Regions from separate parts of the Heyndrickxia sp. FSL K6-6286 genome, predicted to be linked through region 2. Evidence: riboswitches for the same ligand, from Rfam matches in the RefSeq annotation. Region 2 holds a riboswitch; the other holds the start of a gene.
What was found. Region 2 has a riboswitch for thiamine pyrophosphate ahead of thiT (energy-coupled thiamine transporter ThiT). Riboswitches for the same ligand answer to the same signal wherever they lie in the genome.
Positions count from the first base shown of each region.

Region 1: it holds a riboswitch for thiamine pyrophosphate, as region 2 does, so the genes downstream of both, thiW (energy coupling factor transporter S component ThiW) here and thiT (energy-coupled thiamine transporter ThiT) in region 2, are expected to answer to the same signal.

Region 1 covers NZ_CP152029.1:2,713,425-2,719,706, forward strand. The annotation lists gene tenA (thiaminase II) at 76-783, opposite strand; gene thiE (thiamine phosphate synthase) at 806-1,420, opposite strand; gene thiM (hydroxyethylthiazole kinase) at 1,410-2,213, opposite strand; gene thiD (bifunctional hydroxymethylpyrimidine kinase/phosphomethylpyrimidine kinase) at 2,213-3,040, opposite strand; gene thiW (energy coupling factor transporter S component ThiW) at 3,009-3,530, opposite strand; TPP riboswitch at 3,705-3,811, opposite strand; TPP riboswitch at 3,886-3,988, opposite strand; gene MHI39_RS13715 (DNA-3-methyladenine glycosylase) at 4,503-5,147, shown strand; gene MHI39_RS13720 (DUF1646 family protein) at 5,269-6,282, opposite strand, start outside.
Region 2 covers NZ_CP152029.1:2,321,042-2,327,323, reverse strand. The annotation lists gene MHI39_RS11710 (zinc ribbon domain-containing protein) at 1-148, opposite strand, end outside; gene MHI39_RS11705 (FAD-dependent oxidoreductase) at 351-1,883, opposite strand; gene MHI39_RS11700 (hypothetical protein) at 2,039-2,233, shown strand; gene thiT (energy-coupled thiamine transporter ThiT) at 2,407-2,979, opposite strand; TPP riboswitch at 3,064-3,167, opposite strand; gene MHI39_RS11690 (ATP-binding cassette domain-containing protein) at 3,329-4,948, shown strand; gene hpaB (4-hydroxyphenylacetate 3-monooxygenase, oxygenase component) at 5,148-6,282, shown strand, end outside.

The sequences.
Region 1 (6,282 bases), 390 kb from region 2:
GGACAGCTTTATAAACTGTCCCAGAACTAGTAAAAAATGAGATTTTCCAATTAAATTGTTAAAAACCTTCAAAACTTATACCATATTCTGCACCTGCAACGGCCATTCTTCTTGATTTAGAAGCATTTCCCAAAATAAAAATTCAAAACGAGAGGTCGTTTGAAAATGATTTTCTAAAATTGTTAATTCTCTTTCGGGTTTTTCAAAGGTTAATTCATCCATGAGTTGAATTAACCACTTTGCTAGGGCTCCAAATTCATCAGATGAATAAGCCTTAATCCAATTTTTATAAGGATTTGTTTCCAATTCATTATGGTAATTACTATATAATTTCTTTCCAATCTCCCAATAGTCCCATGCACAAGGAAGAAGGCATGACACCAATTCTGCTAAAGTACCGTTATGGGCCACATTTAACATATAATTGGTATACGCTAAATTAATTGGAGTTGGTTCTGATTGTTCCAACTCTTCCTCACTTATCCCAAATGATTTAGCATATGAACGGTGAACATCCATTTCAAAATGAAGAGTTTCATGCAGTAAGACAGAAAATTGTTTCATAATCTCAATACTAGTTGCCTTTTGTGCCCCTATAGCAAAAAGCTTGGAATACTCAATTAAATAAACATAATCCTGTTTCAGATAGAAAGAAAATAATTCTTTTTCGAGTGTCCCTCGACCAATTCCTTGCACAAATGAATGGTGAAAATTTTGGTGCCAAATAGGTTCAACCTTTTTATAAAGTCTGTCTGTAAATCGTTCTGTTTGAATTCTTTCCATTTTTCCCCCTCTTTTCATATGATTATTTGAAACTATTCCGTAACATTTGTGCAGCAGATTTTGGATCATCCGCTTTCATAATCGCCGAAACTACGGAAATACCAGATACTCCTACATTTGATAACTGATGAACATTTTCTAATGATATCCCTCCAATCGCAACTGCAGGAATATGAATGGCTTGAACAATCTTTCTTAAAGTCGCAAAAGACATAGTGATCGCATCAGGTTTTGTAGTTGTCGGAAAAACAGTACCAACACCGATATAATCAGCCCCTTCCTTTTGTGCAACCAATGCTTGTTCCTCAGTTTGAACAGAAACACCGACAATCATTGAGTTGGGTATTATTTTTTTCACTTCCACTAAGGGGAGATCTTTTTGTCCAATATGTATTCCTTCTGCATTGACTGCCAATGCGATGTCCACACGATCGTTAATGATTAATGGAACATCAAATTTTGCTAGAAGTTGTTTAAGTTTTATTGCCTTTTCAAAAAAGATTTTTCCTTCTGAGTGTTTTTCTCGAAGTTGCACAGCAGTGACTCCACCTAGCACCGCTTTTTCAACAATAGGAAGCAATTCCTCTTCGGACGTTTGTTCATCTGTAACAAGATACAGTTGATAATCAATATTCATGTATTCTCACCTCAAGATTAAATGTTTCAGCATTCATCAGATCAATTTCGTCTATAAGTTTTGCTTTAAATGTTCCTAGACCTTCATTCAGTTTCAGATGTTGTTTTGCCCTTTGACCCGCTATTGACATGACAGACATTCCAACCATCGTAGCATTTAAAGGGTCTTCACTTACTGCAGCAAAACTTGCAATGATAGAACCTGACATACAGCCAGTACCTGTTATTTTTGTTAATATTTCATCACCATTTTGCAGGATGAATGTTCGTTTTCCATCTGAAATGACATCTTCCTTGCCACTTATCCCAATTGAACACTTATATTTTTCCGCTGCACGATTCGCTATTTCTATCGGAGAAACTGAAACTTCACCTGCATCTACTCCTTTCGTTTGACTACTTCCACCAATTAACGCATGAAGCTCACTTACATTCCCACGTATGATATCCATTTTGACCTGATCTAATAGAATCTGTGATTTACTTGTTCGAAAAGAAGTTGCACCTACACCAACAGGATCAAATATTACAGGTATCCCTTTACGATTTGCAGCACGGCCAGCACGAATCATAGATTCAAAAACCTGTTCATGAATGGTTCCAAAGTTTATCACTAGTGCATCTGCTAACTGGATCATCTCTTCCATCTCATTCGTTTCTGTTGCCATTACAGGTGATCCCCCAATTGCAAGTGTCACATTGGCACAATCATTGATGGTTACTGTATTCGTAATATGATGAATAAGTGGCTTCGACTCTTTTACTCTATTAAATAATTCTTTGATATTATTCACTATAACTCCCCCTTATTTTCCTCTCTTTCTACTAAACCAGCTTTCTCATAAATATCAAAAAAATGATGGGTAGGACCATGACCAGATCCAATATTAATGCTATATTGAATTGCTTTTGTAATATAGGATTTACCTGCTTTAACAGCCTCCTGCAAAGAGTATCCTTTGGCTATATACGCTGTAATTGCGGAGGATAAAGTACAGCCGGTCCCATGAACATTCTTCGTATGAATTCGTTTCCCTTTTAACCATGTGAATTGCATGCCATCGAAAAATAAATCATTGGGATCTCCTTCAAGATGTCCTCCTTTTAGGAGGACAGATTTTGCCCCAAGCTCTTTTAAATTTCTACATGCTTGATACATATCCTCAATATTTTCAATCTTAGTATTAGTTAAACATTCCGCTTCTGGAATATTAGGAGTTACAAGTGTTACCACTGGAAGCAATTTTTCCTTTAAGGATTGTATAGCATCCGTCAATAAAAGATGATGTCCTCCCTTTGAAACCATTACAGGGTCTAGAATTATCTGTTTTGGTTTATACTTGTTGAGTTCTTCAGCCACATTTTTTACAATTTCCGCTGATCCAAGCATGCCAATTTTCACAGCATCCACCGGTAAATCCTCAAATATTGCTGCAATTTGATCACGAATGATCGAAATATCCAGCATCTGAACCGATCGTACCTCAACAGTATTTTGCGCTGTAACAGCTGTAATAACAGACATTCCATACACACCTAATGCAGAGAATGCTTTCAAATCGGCTTGTACTCCTGCTCCTCCACCTGAATCAGAGCCTGCGATTGTAAGAGCTGTTTTCATAGATGATTCCCCCTATTATTTTGTTTTTGAATAATATTTTGATAAAAACAATGCCAATAATTGCACCGCCTAAGGAACTGATTATGAAAGACGGTACAAACCCGAATAAGGCAACTTTATTCCCTAAAAGCAGAGTTGCAATCGGATAGGCAGCGAGCGCACCAAGAATCCCTGTTCCAGTTACCTCTCCAATAAATGCCCATATAAGCTTTTTGGTTTTAAAAAATAGAAAGCTTGCTAAAAAAGCACCAATCATACTCCCTGGGAAAGCAAAAATAGAACCAGTTCCATTCATATTTCGAAGTAATGAAACGATGAATGACTGTGCTACGGAATAAACCGGGCCAAGCAATACAGCAGTCAAAACATTAGCCATATGTTGTACAGGAAAAATTTTCGCAAACCCTACTGGAATAAACACGATATTACTTGTTAGTGTAGTAATCGCAATAATTATTGAAGTCAATGTTAGTTTTCTAGTTTTAGACATTGAATCACCCCCCTTTCCCTTAAGAACTTTCGAAATTTGTTTAATTTCGATAAGAGCTGGCAAATCAAGAACGTTGTAATTTTGAAAACGAAGATAAATTCTTTTTTCTCCACAACAGAAAAACCACTTTCCTAAAAAGAAAGCGGTTATATCCCATAAAAAGACAACCTAAAAAATAGGTTTGGACCGCTTCCCTACGCCGGCATCACCCGGATCAGGTTTAAAGGGTATCAATCTTCTTTGATCTCTCTCAGCCAAACTCGGCTCCCCTAGCAGAATCTATATTTTATTGTTATAAGGCATAAAAAAACCGCCCTAGATATAAGGACGGACTGATTTTCACGGTTCATCGCACCGAAAAATACAGCCACTTCCTTACGCCAGCATCAACTGGATCAAGTTCAAAGGGTCCAGAACCTCTGTCTCAGTCTTCTTAAAAGACTCCCCTAGTGATCAATTTCATTTAATTAAACCCATCTTAGCATATTCTGGATAAAAATCAATCATTTTCATTAGAAAGTTAAAATAATAGACTATACATCCATGACTAATGTATCAATCTTTTTACGTATTTTCATTTTCTCTGTTTTACTCTTCATTCAAACCTTCTATCTCATTCATTGTCATGAATATTAGCTTTTTCAACAGTAATGAAATAATTTTTTCCTTCCATAATTTTTTAATTCTATTATAGAGTGCACAGCAGTCCTTCTGTATCCTCAATCACTTTGTTTACATTTAGAACGAATGCCTTACCCCATTAGAGGTATGTGTAAATGAGTATAAAAAATGCCTCTTATTCTTTTTTTAGTTGTAACCAAACTCCTTTCCACCCCTATTGATAATAAATTTAGCTTAAATTACATCTAAAAATATTTTTATATGATTTAAAAATAACTGAATAATGTTAATATTATTCTAAAATGATGAAGTTCATATCTAGTTAATCAAAAATTTAGGGAAGTGATTCGATTGAACCAAATAATATTACAAAAATTAGGAACTGCCGATCCTATCTTACAACAACTAATGAAACTTATTGGTCCGCTCAATATAAAAATAAGTGATGATCCCTATCAAGCATTATTACGATCAATAGTCGGACAGCAATTATCTTCAAAGGTTGCTTCCGTTTTAAATGAGCGGCTAAAAAAATTGACGAATTCCAATCTCTCACCGGAGACTATTTTAGCATTATCAGATGAGCAGTTAAGAGAGATAGGTATATCCTACCGAAAGATTTCGTATATACGAGATTTATCCGAAAAAATTACTAAAAAGGAGCTACTATTTGAGCAATTTTCATACATGGGGAATGAAACGGTAATACAACAATTAACACAAGTCAAAGGAATTGGTCGTTGGACAGCGGAAATGTTTCTCATCTTCTCACTAGGTAGACTCGATGTATTATCCCTACTAGATATTGGTCTCCAACGTGGTGTCAAATGGCTTTATTCAGTTTCAAAAGAATCAGATGGTAAAAAACTTTTAGAAGAAAAAGGAAAAGCATGGGCACCTTATCAATCGATTGCCTCGCTATACTTATGGGAGGTGGTTAACCAAGAATATGTCGTTTCCTATCCTTCATTTGAGGAATACTTGAGATCTAATTAAATCTACGATTTATTTATAATTATTTTCAATGGATCTCACTTTTTACTGATTATAAAAAAGGGTTGTCTGATGAAAAGATATTGCTACCAGACAACCCTATTTCTATTTTCAGTTTAACATTTTAGAACAAAATATCAGTTATCAAAATAATAACAAAGTAAAGAACCATTGCTGCTAAACCAATAGGAAAAGCAAATCGTGCATATTCTCCACTTGTAATTTTCAGTTTACCAGCAGCTATAATATTGGGTATATTTCCAGGAATAAGCATTCCCCCACTAATGAGGAGACCCATTAAGATATCTTTGATCGTAGTATCATTCATAGCAGGACTTATTTCCGCTGCAGCCAATGTCGCATTATCTAAAACAGCAGAGAGCATATTAATCCAATACATAATTAAAGGACTTAAATCAAGTAAGTACGCTTCAATAAATGGTTCAAAACCAGCACCAAGAAATGTTAAAGCCATTACAAATAAATAAATCTTTAAACTGCGAATAATAATCTCCGCATAGGACTCAGTCTGTGTGCCTGTATCTGCTTTTACACTACCCGTTTCATTCTCTTTAGATCCTGCTAATTCACTTGCGGCAGCTATTTCAGATTTCCAGGCAGGTTCATTTAATCTACCACCCGGTTTCACTGCAAAAGCGGCGATAATTCCAAAAACAATCACTGCTGGAATAACAGAAGTTCCAACTAATTTAAGGAGATAAAAGAAATCTTCATCCAATTTACTTACAACAATTGTAGAAAGTGGTTCACCAATTGGAGTTAACACTGCCCCCAGACCGATTGCAAAACATGCTAACACAACGAGACGAATCTCGGATTTTCGGTCCAATCGTAATACACTAATGACCGCAACTAGGATGATAGCTGCTACAATTGCTGTAATAATACTTGATACAATTCCAAGAACGATGACAAAAAGTGCAATAAATAAGCGATATGGCATTACTGAGCTAATCCACAGGATTCCTTTCTCAATCGGTCGTTGGAACCAGCGAAAAACTAATCCGGCTATGAGTACTGCAAGAGTAATGTTAATCGGATGGATGATTGCTTCTTTAACAAGTGACCATGAGTAAACTTGGCTTACAATGACAGCTAATATTCCCATTATAAATAA
Region 2 (6,282 bases):
ATTCCGAGTAACCGCAGTTTTTACAATACACAACTGTAAATTGGTTATTTTGAATGTCGAACATTTTAGATAAGCCCGTACCTGTCATCGCTACATCCTTTTGACCAGCATTTTGACTTCCACACTTTATACATCCTTTTTCACTCATATCAAATTCCTTCTCTCATTTAGATTATTCATTCATTAATATTTACGTATTTTCCTTAAAAAAGTTTCAATCTAATTATATCTGTATTTGCTAGCCTTAAGAAAACAAATACATAGATAATACTTAGTACAAATCCCTACATTAAATAAAAAGGCCTAATTTTCAAATGTAAAGAGCACCACCAATGTGATGCTCCATCTAATTATTCTAAATCAATTTTTTCTAAAGATGTCTCTGCTGGTCCTTCTATTACATCTCCAGCGATCGAGAACCTAGAACCATGACATGGACAATCCCAAGTACGATCTCCAGAATTCCATTCCACTTCGCAGCCTAGATGTGTACAGGTAGTATCAACTACATATATTTTCCCCTCTGAATCACGATAAGCTCCTGCTCGCTTGCCATTCACATTAACAACTGAGCCTTCATCCTTTTCTAAATCATCTATATCTCTAAGTGGGTATTCTAATTTTCCTTCCACTAAATGCTTAGCCACATCAAAATTCGTTGAAATAAATTCTTTTACACTTGGATCAGCATTAAATCGCGAAGGAGAGAACAATTCTTCAAATCGATTTTCCTTCTCCCTAATGATGTCTCTTATTAATAATGCGGAAACAGTACTATTGGTCATCCCCCATTTCCTAAAACCTGTTGCGACAAGTATTCTATCGTGATTGCTGGTAATTCGACCAATATAGGGTACTTTGTCTAGAGTCGTTAAATCTTGAGCAGACCAACGAAATAAGAAATCCTTGATTCCAAAGGTCGTTTGTGCATATTCTTCAATAGCCTCGTAATGCTGAATGGTAGGAATCCCTTGGCCTGTCTTATGATTTTCACCGCCTACCAACAGAACATTCTCCCCCTGATAATTCATACGGCGAAAAGATCTTGTTGGCTGTTCAGCATTAATATACATACCAGGTGGAGGGTCTTTTTCTGTTTTCACAGCAATAAGATAAGATCTTTCAGCATACATTCTTGTTGGATAAAACCCGAGACCGTCGTAAAACGGAAAATGAGAGCATGCACATACATATTTACATTTTACCTTTGGTCCACCTCTCGTGATAACAATAGGATATTCTGCATAATCTACATCTGTAGCTGTTGTATGCTCGAATATTAGTCCTCCAGATTGCTGGATATACTCAATAAGCGGTTTTAAATATTTTATTGGATGAAATTGAGCCTGGCTTCTCATCACTAATGCAGCTTTCACGGAATAATCAATAGGCAATTGTTCAACCAATTCACCATTAATCCCTAATTCCTTATAAGCTTGCTCTTCGGTTTTCAATTTTGGTATATACTCCTCACTATTTGTAAAAATATAGGCATCTTCTTCACTAAAGTCACATTCAATCCCATGTTCTTTAATAGTTTCTTTAATAAATTGTATGGCTTCCGTACTCGCCTCATAATAAAGTCTTGCCTGTTCTTTTCCTAGATTTTGAATTAATTCATCATAGATTAAACCATGCTGTGCTGTGACTTTGGCAGTTGTGTGTCCCGTCGTTCCATTCAATAATTCTCCAGCTTCGATAATGGCTACCTTTAACCCTTCCTTTGTTAAAAGATAACCCGTGGTGATACCAGTAATACCGCCTCCAACAATTGCTACATCTACCTCGATATCCTCTAGCAACTCGGAATAACCAGGAATATCCATCCCTTGTTTCCATATCGGTTCAGGAAATTGTGGCATTTTCACTTCTTCGTTTGGCATCTAATCTTCCTCCAAATGCAATTATATACTTTCTATTTTTAACCAAAGGAAGAAATTTCATGTATTCTTTTTTATCGCCACGGATGAATTTTTACATATATTAAGTAAATAATACTCAAAGCTACTTACTAAAACAGAAAGGTGAATTAAACTTAATGACTGAATCATATGAAGACAAAAGATTAACAGATACACCAAAGCAGCCAAAAATCACGATAAATACAGCAATGAGTACCAAAAACCAAAAAAAATATTATCCTGGTCATTCAGTGGCTGATCATAAACAATTAGAAGAGGCAAATACCAACATAGCTGGAGACGAAATAAAGCAACAGAATGAGAATTTATAAATGAGATATGTATACATAAAAAAAGACGCTTTGATTTATGTACTATCCAAAGCGTCCCTTCGTATTTCATTGTTTATTGTTATTGCAGGTAACAGCAAAAATCAATTGTATAAATCTACCCCGATTTACAATATAAGTAGAATTTTAGAAAATTGATTTTTGATTATGCTTGATTAAGCAAATCTTTTAACAAGTCTTGGGCTCATCGTAATGATGATACTTAAAATAATTGCACATAAAAGACCTGATAGAAGCATTGTTGTTCCATTAGCAATTAATGAATATAAGAATGGCGATTGCCCTTCTGGTGCAAATTTACCCCAAAAAATCATCCCAGCTAAAAAATGCCAAAAATAACGACCAATGCTGCCAATAAACGTTGCAACTACAACTAAGAAAATTGTCTTTCCTTTATTACCTTCATGAATATTCGCTTGAATAAATGACCTAAATAGACCTGCTAGACCAATAAAAGAAAAGGCAATAAAAAATTCTATGAACCCTTGAACGGGAGTTAATATATCATCTGCTGCATCTCCCAAAACAATTTGAAGTAGTCCCCATAACAATCCTCCGACAAAGCTTGCTCTCACACCCCATCGAAAAGCAAGAATGAAAATAGGAACCATAGCAAAGGAAACTGAAATCGCTGAGCTTAGTTTTATAGATGGTAATAAATCTAACACAAACGCAAAAGCAGCACATAATGAAATCTCGATCAAAGTTAGCAAACTAAATTTTTTCATAAAAAAAATCCCCCTCTATAGTGTTTTTAAAGAAACGCACCGCAAAAGGGGGAATAAACGATTGCATATTGTAAAAAAAGCAATCCATTATTCAATCCACATCCCTACGCTAGTACTAACTAACAGGTTCAAAGGGTCAGAACAAATATGTTCACTCTCAGCAAAAAAATGCTCCCCTTGTGGTAACGTTCATTAAATTTTCATTAACATTGTACAACAATTTTAATTATTATGAAAGGCATTTTTTTTTAGAGAAACAACTGCATCCCTTTCAATAACTGACTTTTCCCTTTTTTAATCAACTCATGGTATAATTAATAAGATATTATTCTTTTGGAGGTATTTGTCTTTGATTACTGTAAATAATGTAGGCTTACGATTCGGTGAACGTAAACTTTTTGAAGATATTAATATTAAGTTCACACCTGGAAACTGTTACGGACTTATTGGTGCAAATGGTGCTGGGAAATCAACATTTCTTAAAATATTATCTGGTGAGCTTGAGCCTCAAACTGGTGATGTGCATATAACACCAGGCGAAAGACTTGCTATCTTAAAGCAAAACCACTTTGAATTTGAAGAAGAAGAAGTTTTAAAAGTCGTTATTATGGGACATACACGTCTATTCGAAGTTATGCAAGAAAAAGATGCAATATACATGAAAGCTGATTTCAGCGACGAAGATGGAATGAGAGCTGCGGAGCTTGAAGGTGAATTTGCGGAATTAAATGGTTGGGAAGCTGAGTCAGAAGCAGCAATCCTTTTAAAAGGACTCGGCATAGATGAAGAGCTTCATTCAAAAAAAATGGCAGAGTTAACAGGTGCGGAAAAGGTAAAAGTATTACTTGCACAAGCTCTTTTTGGGAAGCCTGATATTTTACTTCTAGATGAGCCAACAAACCATCTAGACTTAAAAGCAATACAGTGGTTAGAAGAATTTCTAATCAACTTTGAAAATACAGTTATTGTCGTATCGCATGATCGTCATTTCTTAAATAAAGTCTGTACGCATATAGCAGATCTTGATTTCAGTAAGATTCAATTATATGTTGGAAATTATGATTTTTGGTATGAATCTAGCCAATTAGCACAAAAAATGGCCCAAGAAGCGAACAAGAAAAAGGAAGAAAAAATTAAGGAATTACAAAGCTTTATTGCCAGATTTAGTGCAAACGCATCTAAATCGAAACAAGCCACTTCACGTAAAAAGCTTTTAGACAAAATTACCTTGGACGATATCAGGCCATCTTCAAGGAAATATCCATATGTACATTTTACACCGGATCGTGAAATTGGAAATGATCTTCTCCGTGTAGAAGAACTATCAAAGACTATCGATGGTGTTAAGGTACTCGATAATATTAGTTTTACAATGAATAAAGATGATAAAATCGCATTAGTAGGTCATAATGAATTAGCAAAATCTACTTTATTTAAGATTTTGGCTGGAGAAATGGAACCCGATAGCGGAACATATAAATGGGGTGTCACAACCTCTCAATCATACTTCCCTAAAGATAACACAAGTTATTTTGAAAATGGCGAATTGACTTTAGTAGATTGGTTACGTCAGTACTCCCCTAATGATCAAAGTGAAAGCTTCTTAAGAGGATTTTTAGGAAGAATGCTTTTCTCTGGTGAAGAAGTGATGAAAAAGGCCAATGTTCTATCGGGTGGTGAAAAAGTTCGCTGCATGCTTTCAAAAATGATGCTTAGTGGAGCCAATGTCTTATTACTAGATGAGCCAACAAACCATCTTGATTTGGAATCCATTACAGCAGTTAATAATGGTTTAATACGTTTTAAAGGTTCAATGATTTTTGCATCACATGACCATCAATTTTTTCAAACCATTGCCAATCGAATCATAGAAATTACACCAAATGGCATTATTGATAAAGAAATGACCTATGATGAATATCTAGAAAATGACGAAATTCAACATCAATTAAAAATGTTATATGCATAAAAACGATAAAAAGGTTGCCTAAAGATTGGGTCTGACATCACCATACGATATCTAATAAGAATTTTGTTCTAAAAGATTACGTATTTATGTGATGTCGGACCCTTAAATAGACAGCCTTTTTTATTTTATAAATTTCACTGGGTAGTCCGGTTTAAATTCAAGCATACAATTTATTATTCATAAAAGTGGGGTGGTAAAATTGTCTTTAAATGGAGATGATTTCATTAAAAGAATTGATGGTTTAAATAATGAGGTGTGGGTGGATGGAAAAAGAATAACTGGAAAAATCTCGGCACACCCTGCTTTCAGTGGCGTATTAGCAATGAAAGCTAAATTATATGATTATCAAGTTGAACATTGTGAAGAATTTACATTTTTTTCTGAAAGAACGAATAGTAGAGTGAATTTTTCATACCAACAACCTAAAACAATAGAAGATTTAAAGAAAAGATCAATTGCTACGCAAAAGTTGGCAAAATTAAATGCAGGTTTACTAGGTCGCTCACCTGATTATATTAATACTGGAATAATGAGTCTAGGTGTGGCAGAGGAAATTTTTAAGGAAGAAAATCAACATTACCATATCAATATACGCCAAATATATGAAGATGCAATGGAAAATGATTTGACATTTACCCATACATTTATCAACCCTCAAGTCAACCGTTCAGACAATTATTTCGAGGAATCTGATAAAGTTATTGCCGCAAAAGTAATTCGAGAAACAAGTGAAGGCATAATCATTTCGGGAGCTAGATTATTAGCGACACAAGGTGGAATTACTGATGAGATTTTAGTTCTTCCTGCAGGGGGAAATTACTTTGAAGATCCATATAATTATGCATTTTCTATTCCATCGAACACCCCCGGATTAAAATTTATTTGTAGGGAATCATTCGTCTCCAATGAATCCATTTACGATGCACCTTTAAGTTCAAAATTTGAGGAAATGGATTCTATTGTTGTATTTGATAATGTATTAGTTCCTTGGGAAAGAGTATTTCTTTATAAAAATTTTAAGATCTCTTTACGAATGTTTTCCGAAACTAAATTTAATACTTTCCTTCTCTACCAAGCCGTTTCCAGAATGATTGTAAAAACTGAGTTCCTGTTAGGAATAGCGGAATCCATTGTCGAAACAATTAGTATTAAAGAATATCAACATGTTAAAGATAAGATTACAGAAATAATCTCAGCACTTGAAATAATAAAAGCATTACAATTATCAGCCATGACACATGCTAAAGTTGATTCGAGGAATACAATGGTTCCAGATGATTATCCACTTAATGTTGCCATTTGCTATTACCCTAAAATATATCCCCGACTGGTAG